DNA from 3 places in the Kushneria sp. Sum13 genome. Region 2 is predicted to be linked to each of the others. Evidence: predicted binding sites of a transcription regulator. Region 2 holds the regulator's gene; each other region holds the start of a gene.
The links. Region 2 encodes LexA, which represses DNA repair genes until DNA is damaged. Its sites were predicted from a motif close to TACTGTNTANNTANACAGTA; they were not measured.
Positions count from the first base shown of each region.

Region 1: the regulator LexA is predicted to act here: its motif matches at 1,055-1,074, upstream of uvrA (excinuclease ABC subunit UvrA).
Region 3: the regulator LexA is predicted to act here: its motif matches at 2,997-3,016, upstream of recN (DNA repair protein RecN).

Region 1 covers NZ_CP199847.1:499,135-504,874, reverse strand. The annotation lists gene ACUN8C_RS02460 (DNA topoisomerase IB) at 1-297, shown strand, start outside; gene ssb (single-stranded DNA-binding protein) at 354-977, opposite strand; gene uvrA (excinuclease ABC subunit UvrA) at 1,289-4,120, shown strand; gene ACUN8C_RS02445 (EAL domain-containing protein) at 4,174-4,878, opposite strand; gene rplQ (50S ribosomal protein L17) at 5,058-5,444, opposite strand; gene ACUN8C_RS02435 (DNA-directed RNA polymerase subunit alpha) at 5,485-5,740, opposite strand, start outside.
Region 2 covers NZ_CP199847.1:1,905,277-1,911,016, forward strand. The annotation lists gene ACUN8C_RS08995 (hypoxanthine-guanine phosphoribosyltransferase) at 1-354, opposite strand, end outside; gene ACUN8C_RS09000 (mechanosensitive ion channel family protein) at 347-1,630, opposite strand; gene nagZ (beta-N-acetylhexosaminidase) at 1,668-2,717, opposite strand; gene ACUN8C_RS09010 (TetR/AcrR family transcriptional regulator) at 2,714-3,424, opposite strand; gene lexA (transcriptional repressor LexA) at 3,590-4,234, shown strand; gene ACUN8C_RS09020 (lipopolysaccharide kinase InaA family protein) at 4,275-4,976, opposite strand; gene ACUN8C_RS09025 (hypothetical protein) at 5,070-5,315, opposite strand; gene ACUN8C_RS09030 (DUF6586 family protein) at 5,405-5,740, opposite strand, start outside.
Region 3 covers NZ_CP199847.1:394,536-400,275, forward strand. The annotation lists gene ACUN8C_RS01875 (RnfH family protein) at 1-199, shown strand, start outside; gene ACUN8C_RS01880 (outer membrane protein assembly factor BamE) at 223-663, opposite strand; gene fur (ferric iron uptake transcriptional regulator) at 737-1,189, shown strand; gene recN (DNA repair protein RecN) at 1,275-2,948, opposite strand; gene grpE (nucleotide exchange factor GrpE) at 3,238-3,864, shown strand; gene dnaK (molecular chaperone DnaK) at 4,033-5,740, shown strand, end outside.

The DNA of each region.
Region 1 (5,740 bases), 1.4 Mb from region 2:
GGCACTTCCATTGCCGCTCTGGCGCTGGACGAGCTGGGCATCGGTGATGATGACGATATCAGCCAGCAATACATTCGTGAGGCAGTAGAACGCGTGGCCTCCCGGCTGGGCAACACACCCAGCATTGCACGGGCCAGCTACATCGACCCCCGGGTGATTGAGAACTATCTCGATGGCCGGCTGTTGCGACACTTTCTGGAGCAGATAGAAGAAGCACTCGATCAGGATGACCTGACCGGGCCGGAAGAGCGCGCCATTTTGAAGCTTTTGCAGACCCGATTGAAAAAAGGGCACTGATTCATTAAAAAACCCGCCGGATGGCGGGTCTGGTAAGGCGCAATATATTCCGGCGTCTAGAACGGGATTTCGTCATCGAAATCATCGAAGCTGCCAGGATTGGGCGCGCCGCCACCCTGACCTTGACCGGCCTGCTGGTTGCCCGGGGCACCCTGCTGGTTACCCTGACCGCCCTGCTGACTGCCCTGCCCATAGCTGTTCTGGCCCTGACCGTAGCCACCCTGATTCTGGCCGCCCGAGGGGCTGTTCTGGCGGGCGCCGCCGCCCTGCTGGTCATAACCACCACCCTGCTGGCCATAGCCGCCGCCGCCCTGACCGCCGAAGTCGCCGCCCTGAGCACCGCTACGGCTATCTAGCATCTGCATGTCGTTGGCCACGATTTCAGTCGAGTAACGGTCCTGCCCATCCTGACCCTGCCATTTGCGGGTCTGCAGACGCCCTTCGATATAGAGCCGAGAGCCCTTTTTGACATACTGCTGCGCAATTTCGGCCAGTTTGTTGAACATGACAACGCTGTGCCACTCGGTGCGCTCCTGACGCTGACCACTCTGACGGTCAGTCCAGTTATCAGTAGTGGCCAGACGCAGATTGCAGACAGGACTGCCGGAGGGCAGAAAACGTACTTCCGGGTCCTGACCCAGATTACCGATCAGTATGACCTTGTTTACCCCACGGGCCATGTTTCTCTCCAGTGCCGGCTGGCATGTTTAAACGAATGGACTGCCAGGGACATTGCCTTGACATGATCGTCTATAATAACTGTATGGATATTCACTGCAATGCAGGCCTTGCCACGCATATCGTTGAACGAACAAAAGCAGCGCTTCAAGCGGCTGCTTTTGACGTGCCCTGATGGGCACCCGCCCCGGTATGGTGTGCTGTTACCATTTTACCGGGCCGCGCATCACATGGAAAACGCTGTGCACTGCATTTTGCACCTCGTTTTCAACTCCTTCTATAGTGTCTTTCCGACGTCGGCGATGAGGTAGGTATGGATCGTATTTCGGTGAGTGGGGCCCGCACCCACAACCTGAAGAACATTGATGTCGAGCTGCCCCGTGACAAACTGATTGTCATTACCGGGCTCTCCGGATCAGGCAAGTCTTCTCTGGCCTTTGACACCCTGTATGCAGAAGGACAACGGCGCTACGTCGAATCGCTGTCGACCTATGCGCGCCAGTTTCTTTCCATGATGGAAAAACCCGATGTGGATCACATCGAGGGGCTGTCACCGGCCATTTCCATTGAACAGAAGTCCACATCCCACAATCCGCGCTCGACGGTCGGTACCATCACCGAAATATATGACTACCTGCGCTTACTGTATGCCCGCGCCGGTACACCGCGCTGCCCCGATCATGAACTCGATCTTGAAGCCCAGACCGTGTCGCAAATGGTCGATCAGACGCTGGCACTGGAAGAAGGCACCCGTGTCATGCTGTTGGCCCCCATTATCAAGGGCCGCAAGGGAGAACATCAGCAGGCCCTGACCGAGCTGCGCACCCAGGGGTTTGTGCGGGTACAGATTGATGGCCAGACCTACGAATTCGATGAACTGCCGACGCTGGACAAGAACAAGAAGCACGACATCAGTGTCGTGGTGGATCGTCTGAAAATTCGCCAGGATATCGATCAGCGCCTGGCAGAGTCGTTCGAGACCGCACTGGGGCTTTCCGACGGCGCCGCCGTGCTGCATTTCATGGACGGCGATCGCGAGGACATGATTTTTTCGTCGCGCTTTGCCTGCCCCATCTGTGGCTACTCGATCGCCGAACTCGAGCCACGCATGTTCTCCTTCAACAATCCGGCAGGTGCCTGCCCAGGCTGTGATGGTCTGGGCGTGCACCAGTTCTTCGATCCCGACAAGCTCATTCGTCAGGACGAGCTTTCCCTGTCGGAAGGGGTCATCAAGGGGTGGGATAGACGCAGCATCTACTATTTCAACCAGCTCGAAGCAGTGGCCGCCCACTACAAGTTTGAGCTGGAAACCCCCTGGCAGCAGCTGCCACAGCGGGTGCGCGACGTGGTACTGCACGGCAGCGGCCGTGAATCCATTTCGTTTTCCTACGTCAATGATCGCGGCAAGAAGGTCTCCCGCGAGCATGCCTTTGAAGGCGTGCTGCCCAATATGGAGCGGCGCTACCGGGAAACCGATTCGAGCATGGTCCGCGATGATCTGTCGCGACACCTGGCCGTACGCCCCTGCCCGACCTGTCACGGCAGTCGATTGAGACGCGAGGCACGTCATGTATTTGTCGATGATCATTCGCTGCCCTCGGTGGTCACCAAACCGATCGGGGAAGCACGGACATTTTTTGGCGAAATGGATCTTCCCGGTCGCAGGGGCGAAATTGCCAAACGCATTCTCTATGAAATCACCAGCCGCCTTGAATTTCTGGTCAATGTCGGTCTTGACTACCTGACGCTGGAGCGCAGTGCCGATACCCTGTCAGGCGGTGAAGCTCAGCGCATACGACTGGCCAGTCAGATCGGCGCCGGACTGGTGGGTGTCATGTACATTCTTGATGAACCCTCCATCGGCCTTCACCAACGCGATAATGATCGCTTGCTGCAGACCCTGGTCCGACTTCGCGATTTGGGCAACACCGTCATCGTGGTCGAGCACGACGAGGATGCCATTCGAGCCGCGGATCACGTGCTCGATATCGGCCCTGGCGCCGGGGTTCATGGCGGTCAGATCATTGCCCAGGGCACGCCTGACGACATTGAAGCCAGTGCGGAGTCGCTGACCGGACAATACCTGTCAGGCACTCGACGCATCGAGATCCCCTCGCCACGTACGCCCATCAACCCCGAAAAGATGCTGCACCTGACCAGGGCCAGTGGCAACAACCTCGACAACGTTGATCTTGCACTACCGCTGGGGCTTTTTGTCTGTGTGACCGGCGTTTCCGGGTCAGGGAAATCCACCCTGATCAACGCAACCCTGATGCCCGTGGCGGCGCGCGAACTCAACAAGGCCACAACACTCACGCCCGCGCCCTTCAAGGAGATCAAGGGCCTTGATCAGCTCGACAAGGTCATCGATATCGATCAGAGCCCCATCGGACGCACACCTCGCTCCAACCCGGCCACTTACACCGGTATATTCACGCCGATTCGTGAGCTCTTTGCCGGTACACCAGAGGCGCGATCGCGAGGCTACAAACCGGGACGGTTCTCCTTTAACGTCAAGGGCGGGCGCTGTGAGGCGTGTCAGGGCGAGGGCATGATCAAGGTAGAGATGCACTTCCTGCCTGATATCTATGTGCCCTGTGACGTCTGTGGCGGCCGGCGCTACAACCGGGAAACACTGGACGTGCTCTACAAGGGGCACAGCATTCACGATGTACTGGAGATGACGATCGAGGAAGCCGTCGAGTTTTTCTCGCCGGTGCCTGCCATCGCCCGCCGCTTGCAGACCCTGATGGACGTCGGCCTTTCCTATATCAAGCTCGGGCAAAGCGCTATCACGCTTTCCGGCGGCGAGGCACAGCGGGTCAAACTGGCCCGCGAGCTGGCCAAGCGGGATACCGGCAAGACACTCTATATTCTTGACGAGCCCACCACAGGGCTTCATTTCGAGGATATTCGACAGCTGCTTGGCGTGCTGCACCGCCTGCGCGATCAGGGTAACTCCGTGGTGGTCATCGAGCACAATCTGGATGTCATCAAGACCGCCGACTGGATCATCGATCTGGGTCCGGAAGGAGGTTCCGGCGGTGGACGTATTATCGCCGAGGGTACACCCGAAGAGGTCGGCGAGCAGGATATTTCGCACACCGGACGCTTTTTGAAGCCACTGCTGGGGCGCGGCTACTAATCCTTGGCCAGTCCAGAAAAGGGCCGGAAGCCATGAAGGCTTCCGGCCCTTTTTTATAGGGCAGTCACTGCCGCCATGCAGGACTGATCAATCTCTGGCAATGCTTCGAAGGCAGGCCTGGCATAGTAATAGCCCTGATGGCGCATGATGCCCTGCCGATACAGCCAGCTCGCCTCTTCAAGCGTTTCGACCCCTTCAGCAACAAGCCCTATTTCAAGCGATTCAGCCATTGAAGCGATGTGACGAACCAGATGCTGGCGACGTACATCCTGCCCGATACCACTGATCAAAACCCGATCCAGCTTCAGATGATGCGGTGTCAGTACCGTGAGCAGATCGAGATTGGCATGCCCCGTGCCGAAGTCGTCCAGCGCCACGGTAAATCCCATCTCATGGTATTCCTCAACGATATGGCGCAGATGATCTCGATCAGCCACGTGCTCGTTTTCAGTAATTTCAAAGATCAGATTATTCAGTGACCAGCCTACGCGCTCGGCGACTTTCAACGTGGCACGAATGCAGGCCCGCGGCTCATAGACGGCATTGGGCAAAAAATTGATGGAGAGCTTTGAGGTCATGCCGAGCTGACCGGCCATCTCGATGGCACGCACCCGACAGGCCTGATCGAAGGCATAAAGCTCTTTTGCCGTTACCTGTGACAGAACAGACCAGGCAGACTCGCCATTGATACCGCGCACCAGCGCTTCATGAGCAAAAACGCTACCGGTGGATAGATCGACGATGGGCTGAAAGGCCATGGTGAAAGAGAAAGGCAAATCGCGTTGACAGTTTTCGCACTCTCCGTTGACGAAATGACATCCCACGGCAGGTACTCAAGCGGCTGATTGGATCCTTAGTATGAATCAGGCAGGCAAGGTTCAGAGACAAAAAAAGCCGACCCTGAGGTCGGCTTTTCTGACGATAGCAGAAAGTGCGGTTATTCTTCGCCGCTGGCTTCTGCTGCTACCGGGCGATCAACCAGCTCAACATACGCCATGGGCGCATTGTCGCCGGCTCTGAAGCCGCACTTGAGTACGCGAACATAACCACCCGGACGGGTGTTGTAACGCGGACCCAGTTCGTTAAAGAGCTTGCCAACCGTTTCCTTGGAGCGGGTACGGCTGAACGCCAGACGGCGATTGGCCACACTGTCATTTTTAGACAGGGTGATCAGCGGCTCAATATAACGACGCAGCTCCTTGGCCTTGGGCAGCGTGGTTTTGATCATTTCATGCTCAACCAGCGAAATGCACATGTTCTGGAACATGGCATTACGGTGCGAGCTGTTACGGCTTAGATGACGACCGGTTTTACGATGACGCATGGATAAGATTCCTTACCAATCTGGGGCGCGAGTCACCCGTTCAGGCAGAGGCCTTGTCGTCTTTCAGACTCGCCGGCGGCCAATTATCCAGCCGCATGCCAAGTGAAAGATTACGAGCCTCGAGAACGTCCTTGATTTCATTCAACGACTTCTTGCCGAGATTGGGTGTTTTAAGAAGCTCTACTTCGGTGCGCTGAATCAGGTCACCGATATAGTAGATATTCTCGGCCTTGAGGCAGTTGGCACTTCGGACAGTCAATTCGAGATCGTCAACAGGACGCAGCAGAATCGGATCA
Region 2 (5,740 bases):
AATGTCATCCACGATCACCACGTGACGCCCTGCCATGGGCACTTCAGGGGAGACACGCCAGAACAGCTCACCACCGCGCAGACCACCGCGATAGCGCGTCGCGTGGAGATAATCCACTTCCAGCGGAAAGCCCAGACGGGTCAGCAGATGGCCGGTCGTAATCAGACCGCCATTCATCACGCAATAGAACACCGGCATGCTGTCAGAGAGAGACTTTGTCAGTCGCTCGGCCATGTCATCCAGCGCCCTTTCAACCGCAGGAAGATCGATCAGGCAATCTGCCTCATCCATCAAAACCTTCATATCGTTGTGATACTGGGCTATCTCGAGGTGACCATCATGCTGTTCAGGCATCGCCATCTGACTCACTGTTGTGTTCGGTATCAAATGGGGCAGGCTGCCCCTTGTTTTGCTTCCCCGAACGGCTTCTGGAGGTCGACCGGGAATTTTGAGGGGCGCTATCCTGCCGGGAATCCCTTTCAGACTCAAGGTCTTCCTGCTGCGCCCTCTGACCGAGGCGCACCTCATCGGGAACATAAATTCTTGAAGCAGGCAGGGCCAGCTCTGCGCCATGTCGATAGATGATGTCGCGCACGGCGAGCAATATGCGCTGGCGAGTCTCGTTATAACGCTGCCAGTCAGTGACACTGCTCAATGCGTAGATCATCAGATTAAGCGAATAGTCGCCATACTGATTGAACGTCACCGTGATCAGCTCATCGCTGTTGATCTCGTCATCCTGGTCGAGCATCTCACGTATGTCGCCGGTGATCGCCTCAATGGCATCGGCATCCTGATAACGGATGCCAACGTTCTCCCAGAGAAGGCGTGCCTGCATGCGGGAAGGCGTCTCGATGGTAATCCGACTGAACGCTGCATTGGGCACATAGATGGGCGGCCCGGCAAAGGTACGAATACGGGTCAGACGCCAGCCGATATCTTCAACCACGCCCTCTATTTCCCGATCGGGCGAGCGAATCCAGTGCCCTACCTGAAAAGGCTTGTCCAGGTGAATGACCATTCCCCCGAAGAAATTGGCCATGACATCGCGCGCGGCAAAGCCCACCAGCAAACCACCGGCACCGCCGACCGCCAGAATGCTGGACATGTTGACCCCCAGCATCTGCATGGCCAGCAGCAGGACGACGATCAGCGTGATAGCCCCGACAATCTTGGTCACCGCCGAGGCCGTGGTCTGATCCACAGGGGTCGACTTCGAGCTGCCGGGCGGAAAGACCAGTCGCTGCTCGAGACGCTGCATCAGCCGGGTTTCGCCCCAGAACACCAATACCAGGGTGATCATGCCAAACGCCAGGGCCATATAGCGACTGAACCCTTCGAACTCGATTTCCCGAGCCACCAGGGTCAGGATCATGCATAACGCACCGCTCCAGAGCCACACCCGAAAGGGCATCCGAAAGCCATGCACCAGGGCATCATCCCAGCGCCTTGGGCTATCACGCAGACGGCGCTCCAGCCGACGCAGCAGTATTGCCGACACGATATCGACCACTACGGTCAAAAACGCCAGACCGATCAGCATGGCGGCCCAGCCAGGCAGGCCGGTCAGCTGATCCATGCGGTCGCGCATATCGGTGAGCAGGTCCTGCCAGAGTGCAGTGGCTTCCATAAAGAGGGACCTTTCAGGTCATGGGTGCGTTTGGTCGTTAGTCAGACCGTGTGTCGATCTGCTGAAGGCTGTCATATGTGCGCTGCCAGCGCGGCAGCGCCCTGAGCGCTTCAAGCGTCAAACGCTCGCCGCTGAAATGAAGCCTGCCCAGACGCTGACGGGCTGCCGGCGCCATCTCATGCCGGGCCAGCCTGTCGCGAGCACGGGCAGCGGCTTCAGGGTCGTTGCATAAAAGGGTCAGGTCACAGCCGGCCTCCAGCGCCGCCATGACACGCTCACCGGGGCCCCCGGCCATCGCTGCGCCTTCCATGGAAAGATCGTCGGAGACAATCACGCCCTCAAAACCGATGTCGTGACGAAGATATTCCAGCCAGCGCTTTGAGAAGCCGGCGGGACGATCATCGACCTGGGTAAAACGCACGTGCGCCGGCATGATGCCGGTCAGGCGATCAGACAGCGAACGAAAGGGAATCAGGTCGTGTGACTCGAGTGCTTCCAGCGTTCGGGTATCTTCCGGCATCACAAGATGTGAATCGAGCGTGACCCCGCCATGACCCGGAAAGTGCTTTCCGACACTGGCCATCCCGGCCTCTTCAAACCCTTCAATAAAGGCACCGGCCAGCGCGGTGACATGATGCGGATCATCGGAGAAGGCACGATTACCGATGGCCGGGCAACGGGCATCGTCCAGATCCAGTACCGGCGCAAAGGAAAAATCAGCGCCGCAGGCCGCCATTTCCATGGCCAGCAGCCAGCCGGTATCCCGGGCAAGCAACAGCGCCTCATCGGGCAGGCGACGATAGTACTGCCCCAGCTGCGCCATCGGCGGCAGCGTAGTGACGCCATTGCGAAGACGCTGAACACGCCCACCCTCCTGATCAATGGCAATCACGATGTTCGAACGGCAGCGTCGAATATCATCACACAGCTTTCGCATCTGCTCGGGCGACTCGACATTGCGCGCAAAGAGAATGATTCCCCCCACGCAAGGGTCGGAAAGCCAGCCTCGCTCCACGTCATTCAGACGCGTGCCCTCGATATCGCACATGAGAGGGCCACCAAAGGTTTCAGCCCCGGAATCGATCATGAATGCGTTCCTGTTCTGGGATGGGAAATCGTCTCGTGGTCCGGACAGGACGCCGGCATGCCACTGGTATTAACCTCGGTCACCGGGGCACGCAAGGCATGCAGGGCGACCGGTTTCAACCGCTGAGCCAGCTCTCGGATGGTGATGCGCTGATGATAGTCATGCTCTGCGATATCGCGCAGCGTATTGAGACCGGACAGGGTAAAGATGACCGACCCCAGCATGAAATGCAGCCGCCAGAAGCGTTCATCGTCGGCCAGCTCCGGGGTCGCCTGCCTGAGAAGCTTTAAAAATCGCGAAAAGATATCACCATAACGGCTGCGAAGCTCTTCACGAAGATGGCGCTGAGCCTGCGAATAGGCGAGCCCCAGAAGCTTCATGAAGGTTCTGAGATCATGGCTTTCAGAGGGCATTTCCAGCACGCTGATAAAAAGCGTATCGAGAAGCCTGTCAAGATCCGAGGATTTTGCCTCGTCTGCCTCCAGCCTATCCAGCCGCTGATGAAGATCTGCACTGAAAGGGTCCAGATATCGGAAAAACACCGCCTGTATCAGGGCCTGCTTGGAGCCGAAGTGATAATTGACAGCGGCCAGATTGACTTCGGCACGACCCGTGATCCGGCGCAGGGAAGTTTCGGAAAAGCCATGTTCGGCAAACAGTACTTCCGCCGCATCAAGGATTCGGGTCACGGTATCGGATGGCACCATGGAAAATATCAGTTCTCTATCATGAAATGAAAACGTGCAGACCAGCTCATGATGGTAGCACCATTGCCGGCTGGCACCTGCACGGGAGACAGTATCGAAGCGCTTGCATTGATCTGATGACTGGATACAATCACATACTGTATACATCAACAATGGCCACTGCACATGACACGACCGTTGACCGCACGCCAACAGGCCGTATTCGATTTCATTGCCAGGACCATCAGTGAACTCGGCTACCCCCCTACGCGTGCCGAAATTGCCGGCGCACTGGGATTTCGCTCGCCCAATGCTGCTGAAGAGCATCTGCGCGCCCTGCGCAAGAAAGGGGTCATCGAGATGATCCCTGGAACATCGCGTGGCATTCGTATTTCTGCTCAGGTGCAGGTTGCTCAGGAACAGGAAAGCATCACTGCAGGACTGCCCGTTATTGGCGAAGTGGCCGCCGGGAGCCCGATTCTTGCTGCCGAGCACATTTCACGTTACTGCCCGATGCCTGCCGATTTTTTCAATCCGGGCGCCGACTACCTGCTTCGGGTCCGCGGTCTTTCCATGCGTGATGCCGGCATTCTGGATGGTGATCTTCTGGCCGTTCATCGCACTCATGACGCCCGCGACGGACAGGTTGTGGTGGCACGACTGGGAGACGATGTCACGGTCAAGCGTTTCAAGCGACAGGGCAGCATTGTCAGCCTGATCGCTGAAAACCCTGACTTTGAACCCATCACGATTGATCTGACGCGCCAGAGTCTGGACATTGAAGGCGTTGGCGTGGGTGTCATCCGCGGTGGTGACGGTAACAGCCTTTAAACCTTCCTCTTGCCCCATGCGGTGATGCGCCAGAGGCGCGTCACCGCACGCGCGGTAACATGAGCCGGTCCCTGTCCAGCGCCATTCCGGCACGCTGATAGATATCCATCATCAGATGGCACTCATCGTCGCGCATCCCCATTGGACGTGCATCCCCAAAAAGACGCGTCAGATCACGCATGGCCGCCAGGCGAGCCGACGGTCGGCGCTGGCACTTTTCCAGATCTACCAGGGCCGTATGAGCCTTGCCATCACCATCCAGGCGCACCAGCACTTCCTTGGGATAGAGGTGTCCATGCTTGCGGCCACTTTGATGCAGCCTGATCAGATTTTCCGCCAGTGCCTGAAAAATGACAGCACGCTGTTCCAGTGTATATCGGTTGGCCAACAGCATGGCCTGCAGACTCTCATAACCAAGTAGTGCTTCGGTCACCAGCACGGCCTGCCAGCCCTGGCTGCCTTTGCGGGCTCTGAAAAAGACGGGAACCGGCGCATTGACGCCAAGCTTTCGACATCGATTGAGCCCCTGCCATTCACGTACTGTCGTGGGCCGACCCAGCGGATAGCGCAGGCTGTGAAAGAGATGGCCATGCTGAATCTTGACGTAAAACGACGGCCCCTGCGGGTCAGGACTTACAAACCGAACACCGCTGAGGCCGCCCTTTCGCTGATTGGGAGGCTCTACCCATTCTCCCGGTGCCTGCCACCAGAAGTCAAAATCGCCCTGCAGGCTCTGTGACATAACAAATTCATTCCGGTTTTTCAGATACAAGGATCTGAAACGCCGATACCCGCACATGGACGGGTATCGAGCGATTAATACATCGACACCGGATCAGTGAATGGCAGCAGGCTCGGGCGCATCAATAGCATCATCTTCATCGGCCAGTACAGAGCGCGAAATCAGGTGATCCAGCATCTCACGGGCAACATCAAATCGATGATGGCGTAAAAGCTCCAGAGTCTGGGATGAAAACCGAATGCTGGCCAGAGGCTCGTTCTTCTCGTCGCTGTCGGCGGCCCGCAGCACAAATTGCCCGTCTTCCAGCTCAACAATTTCAAATACGGCCGCTTCAGTCATGTGCCACCTCACTGATCCGATCAGCGAACAACATTAAAGCAATGTTAAGGGCACCTGACGACAATGTCACGTTTATCAAATACAAGGTATTACCATTCATAACTGGTTTCACGAAGTCTTGGGAGCAGTGTCCGAAAATCATCAAGGCACTTTGCCAGCTCCCGCTGAAGGGGCTCGCTCTGGCTGGAAGCAATCATGTTGTCATGGCGACGAAGCTGTGCCGCGCCGCCTTCATCATGGAGACGGTCCAGCAGCTGCATCAGACGGGCCAGCCAACTGTCGGGCTGGGCCACAAGCGCTCGCAACAACTCGATTTCAGCCACCGGCGCCGGAGGCTGATCCAGCACCGTGCGCCAGTGCATCGAGGGCCAGCGACAGGTATGGGCAATCTCCTTGATCGCGCTTTCAAGTGCCATTTCAATCAT
Region 3 (5,740 bases), 1.5 Mb from region 2:
TGAGGCCTCGGGCCTTTGCAGCAAGGTCAGCGAACTGTGCAGCGTGCCCATGGAGACGTTAACGATTGGGATCTTTGGCGAGCACGTTAAATCGCCGAGCGATCAGGTAGTGCGTCAGGGGGAACGGATCGAGGTCTACAGGCCACTGCAGGTCGATCCAAAACAGGCTCGTCGGGCCCGGGCCCGACGAAAGGTCTGAATGACCGCTATCCTGTCGATGGCTTACAGGGTCGGATCCGCAGCGCCACCCTCGGGATTTGATGTCGGCTGACCCATGGGGGAAACCACTTCCCCGGGCCCAGCGGCGGCAGCTGATGCAGGGGCATCAAGCTGCTGCGTTCGGGGGCTGGCATCGATATCGCCGGCTGTCTGAACATCCGCCAGTTGATTGCCATTAAAGACGAGCGAAACCTGCTTTTCAGTGATATTGTCGTCAGCATCCTTCAGCCGATAGACATAGTTCCAGTGTGAATCGTCAAAGGCGTTGTACATCAGGGGGCTCCCCATGACCTGTACGACCTGCTGACGGCTCATGCCGGGCTGCAGCTGCGAGACCATATCGGGAGTGATCAGATTACCCTGTGGCAGGTCGCGCTTGTAAACGCATGCTGCTAACAGACTGATCAAAAAAGAAAAAATTATAAGCTTGAGCGTGTTTTGCATTTGCCTGGGACTTTCCCTATCGTTTGCCTTGATCGATCATACCCGATACATCCAGAGACTGCGAAGAGCTACCATGGCCGATAGAAATCAGGAGTTACGCAAGGCGGGCCTCAAGGTGACCCTGCCCCGCGTAAAAATCCTTCAGATCCTCGAGGCAACTCGGGAAGAGGATCTGCACATGAGCGCTGAAGACGTCTACAAGGCGCTGCTGGATTCCGGTGAAGACGTCGGTCTGGCCACTGTTTATCGTGTCCTGACACAGTTCGAGTCCGCAGGGCTTGTGGTACGTCACAATTTTGACGGCGGCCATGCTGTATTCGAAATGTCTCAGGAAGAACATCACGATCACATGCTGTGTCTGGAAACGGGCGAAGTCGTCGAATTCTTTGATCGCGATATCGAGCGTCGTCAGCGTGAGCTTGCCGAAGAGCGCGGCTACGAGCTGGTCGATCATGCCCTGGTGCTTTATGTCCGCCCCAAGGGCTCCAGCGCGACGCGTCAGGATGGCGGTGGCAATCGCCGCTGATCAGAACGACGAACACCTGGGTGATCACAAAAACGCCGCAAATGTTCGCGGCGTTTTGATGTCGGTAACCCGGAAGCCCCCGCTGCTAGTGGGCAGATCGCTGACTGACGTCCAGCATCTCACGGGCATGGGCCAGCGTGCGCTCTGAAAGGTGTACGCCTCCCAGCATCCGTGCCAGCTCCCTGACCCGTCCTCCCTCATCGAGCAGTGCCATGGTGGTATGAGTGGTGCGCTCATCCGCCTGTTTTTCGATATGCAGGTGCTGATGTCCCTGTGCGGCCACCTGAGGTAGATGAGTGACGCATAGAATCTGACCGTGACCGCCCAGCTGTCGCAGCAGCTGTCCGACGATTTCTGCCGTGGCACCTGAAATGCCGACATCCACCTCGTCAAAGACCAGCGTCGGTATAGTGCTGTGCTGTGCGGCGACTACCTGGATGGCAAGACTGACGCGGGACAGTTCACCGCCCGATGCCACTCGGGTCAGGGCGCGTGCCGGTTGACCGGGGTTGGCGCTGATCAGGAAGCTGACCCGGTCCATGCCGTCGGGTTGTGCTGTTTCCCGGCGTGCGACATCAACGGTAAAGTCCGCCTTTTCCATACCCAGAAAGGCCAGCTGAGACTTCACTTCCTCGCCCATGTGGCGTGCTGCCTCAGTGCGCTGCTCGGAGATCTGGCGGGCCAGTTCGCGCCAGGCGTTGCGCGCGGTTTCCGTGGCCTCGACCAGCGTCTCCATGTCTTCCCCGCCATCCTGCAGCGCGGAAAGTTCTGTCTGCAGGCGTTGATGCAGCGCCGACACTTCCTCGGGCATGACGTGGTGCTTGCGGGCGATACGGTGAATTTCGGCCAGACGTGACTCGACCGCCATCAGGCGATCAGGGTCCAGTTCAGTGGCATTGACGTAGCGATGAAGCTCATATCCTGCTTCCTGCAGCTGGATGCAGGCATCGCCGAGCATTCCCAGAATATTGGCCAGGGCGCCGCTGTCGCTCCCGGGCAACTGCTCCAGTCGCTGTCTGGCCTGAGTCAGGCGGGACAGGGCGCCGCTCTCATCATCATCGCAGCAGTCGGCAGCAAACTGCGCCTGAGTGATGATTTCTTCGGCATTGGCCAGGCGGGTCTGTTCTTCTTCAAGTGCCGAGAGTTCTTCTTCGCCCAGTGCCAGCGCGTCGAGCTCTTCAACCTGATAGCGCAGCAGCTGGCAGCGAGCCTGCTGCTCGTCACCGTTTTCCCGTGCATTTTTCAATCGGCGGCTGGCCTGCTGCCACTGACGATAGATCTGCGTGAGCTGTTCGACCTTCTCGCTATGGCCTGCAAAATCGTCCAGCAGACGCAGATGCGTCTCCTCGCGCATCAGGGTCTGATGAGCATGCTGACCGTGGATATCAATCAGATGTTCACTAAGCGCTTTGAGGTCGGCAAGCGTTGCCGGTACGCCGTTGATCCAGGCCTTTGAGCGGCCGTTGGCGGCCACCGAGCGTCGCATCAGACACTCCGTATCGTCGAGGTCGCGCTTGGCAAGCCATGCGCGTGCTTCGGACAGTTTCTCGACGTCAAAGCGCACCGCCAGATCGGCCCGCGAGGCACCATGGCGCACGCTGCCGGCATCGGCTCTTTCCCCCAGGCAAAGCGACAGGGCGTCCAGAAGAATGGACTTGCCGGCACCGGTTTCGCCGGTGATGGCCGTCATGCCATCGCGGAAATCCAGTTCCAGATGTTCAACAATGGCGTAGTTACTGATGGATAGCTGAGACAGCATGGCCACTCCCGTGCGCGGTGTCGCAAATGACTGGGTTTAGTGGGTGGAGACTGACTTTATATACAGTGAATGTGTTTTTATACAGCTGCCCTGATCGGGCTTCAATACCCTGAATTGGTAATTTCATCGTCGTCATGCCTTGAGATTGCGACCCGAATGCCCCATCTGGGTAAACAGTTTTCAGCATGAATGTCGCTCTACAGGATGACGCACTGACAGCCGGTCGCGTATGCCCGCGCAACATGAGCGCCATGATCCAATAGTAGACACAGCGAGTCAGGAGTGGGGTATGACCAACAAGCCGCATGATCCAAGAGATGAAGAACTCGAGCGTGCCGAGCGCGAAGGCGAGCCGCAACCGCTTGACACCGACAATACGGATACTCTTGAGGATATCGAAGGCGAACTGGCCTCGGACGACGATGCCGTGATGAGCCAGAGCGAGCAGGAAGCCGACGTTCTGGCCGGGCGCGTGGCAGAGCTCGAGCAGGAGCTGGCACAGGTGAAGGACCAGCAGGTCCGGGCCGCGGCAGAAGCGCAAAACGTACGCCGCCGTGCCGAGCAGGATGCCGAGAAGGCCAAAAAGTTTGCGCTGGAAAAGTTCGTCAAGGAGCTGCTGCCGGTCGTGGACAGTCTCGAGAAGGGGCTTGAAAGCATGAGCGAGGATGTCAGCGAAACGCATCGTGAGGGCGTATCAATGACCCTTCGGATGCAGCTGGACGTGCTCGGGAAGTTTGGCGTTGAGCAGCTCGACCCGCACGGCGAGCCCTTTGACCCCCAGTACCATGAAGCCATGACGCAGGTGGCCAATCCCGAGATGGATCCCAATACGGTCATGGACGTCATGCAGAAGGGATACACGCTTAACGGTCGCCTGGTTCGCCCGGCCATGGTGGTGGTGAGCAAGCAGGCCTGACTGCCCGGTTTCGGATGACTGACTACCCGGTTTCGGATGATTTGTCGACAACGATACGTGTGGGGTCTTGAAAAGCAGCGTAATGCCCACACATAGGCAGACATCCACGCAGCGTTGGCTGCGCATCGACAGCAATTCTGGTTCAAAAGATTTTTCGAGGTGACACTTATGGGACGCATTATTGGTATCGACCTTGGCACAACCAACTCCTGTGTGGCTGTGCTTGATGGCGACAAGACCCGCGTAATCGAAAACGCTGAAGGTGCTCGCACGACGCCTTCCATCATCGGCTATACCGGTGACGGCGAAACACTGGTTGGTCAGGCGGCCAAGCGTCAGGCCGTCACCAACCCGAACAACACCCTGTATGCGGTCAAGCGTCTGATCGGCCGCAAGTTCAAGGATGACGTTGTTCAAAAGGACATCAAGATGGTGCCCTACAGCATCATCGAAGCCGACAACGGCGATGCCTGGGTTCAGGTCAACGACAAGAAGATGGCACCGCCGCAGGTCAGCGCTGAAGTCCTGAAGAAGATGAAAAAGACCGCCGAGGATTATCTCGGTGAAGAGGTCACGGAAGCGGTCATCACCGTACCGGCCTACTTCAACGACTCTCAGCGTCAGGCCACCAAGGACGCCGGTCGTATTGCCGGTCTTGAAGTCAAGCGCATCATCAACGAGCCGACGGCTGCAGCGCTGGCCTATGGCATGGACAGCAAGGGCGGCGACCGTACCATCGCGGTTTACGACCTGGGCGGCGGTACCTTTGATATCTCCATTATCGAAGTGGCCGATGTCGACGGTGAGAAGCAGTTCGAAGTCCTCGCGACCAACGGTGACACCTTCCTTGGCGGCGAAGACTTTGACCTCAAGCTGATCGACTATCTTGTCCAGCAGTTCAAGACGGATTCCGGTATCGACCTGTCAGGCGATTCGCTCGCCATGCAGCGTCTGAAGGAAGCCGCCGAGAAGGCCAAGATCGAGCTGTCTTCCGCGCAGCAGACCGAAGTCAACCTGCCCTATATCACGGCAGATCAGACCGGTCCCAAGCACCTGGCCGTCAAGGTCACTCGTGCCAAGCTCGAGTCGCTGGTCGAAGATCTGGTACAGCGCTCGCTCGGCCCGTGCAAGACGGCCATGCAGGATGCCGGTCTCTCCAACAGCGAGATTCAGGACGTGATCCTGGTCGGTGGCCAGACGCGCATGCCGATGGTTCAGCAAAAGGTTGCCGAATTCTTTGGTCAGGAAGCTCGCAAGGACGTCAACCCCGACGAAGCCGTCGCCATGGGTGCCGCGCTTCAGGGCGGCGTACTGGGCGGTGACGTCAAGGACGTGCTGCTGCTCGACGTGACGCCGCTGACACTGGGTATCGAGACGATGGGTGGTGTCATGACGCCGCTGATCGAAAAGAACACCACGATCCCGACCAAGAAGACACAGACCTTCTCCACGGCCGAGGACAATCAGACGGCAGTGACCATTCATGCGCTGCAGGGTGAGCGCAAGCAGGCAGGGCAGAACAAGTCACTGGGTCGTTTCGACCTGGCCGACATTCCGCCGGCCCCGCGTGGCGTGCCCCAGATTGAAGTGGCCTTCGATCTGGACGCCAACGGTATCCTGAACATCACGGCGAAGGACAAGGCGACCGGCAAGGAACAGTCGATCGTGATCAAGTCCTCCGGCGGTCTCTCCGATGACGAGATTGATCAGATGGTCAAGGACGCCGAGGCGCACGAGGCCGAAGACAAGAAGTTCGAGGAGCTCGTTCAGCTGCGCAACCAGGCCGACGGCATGATTCATGCCTCGCGCAAGACGCTGGAAGAGTCCGGTGACAAGGCCACTGACGAAGATCGTCAGAGCATTGAAACGGCCATCA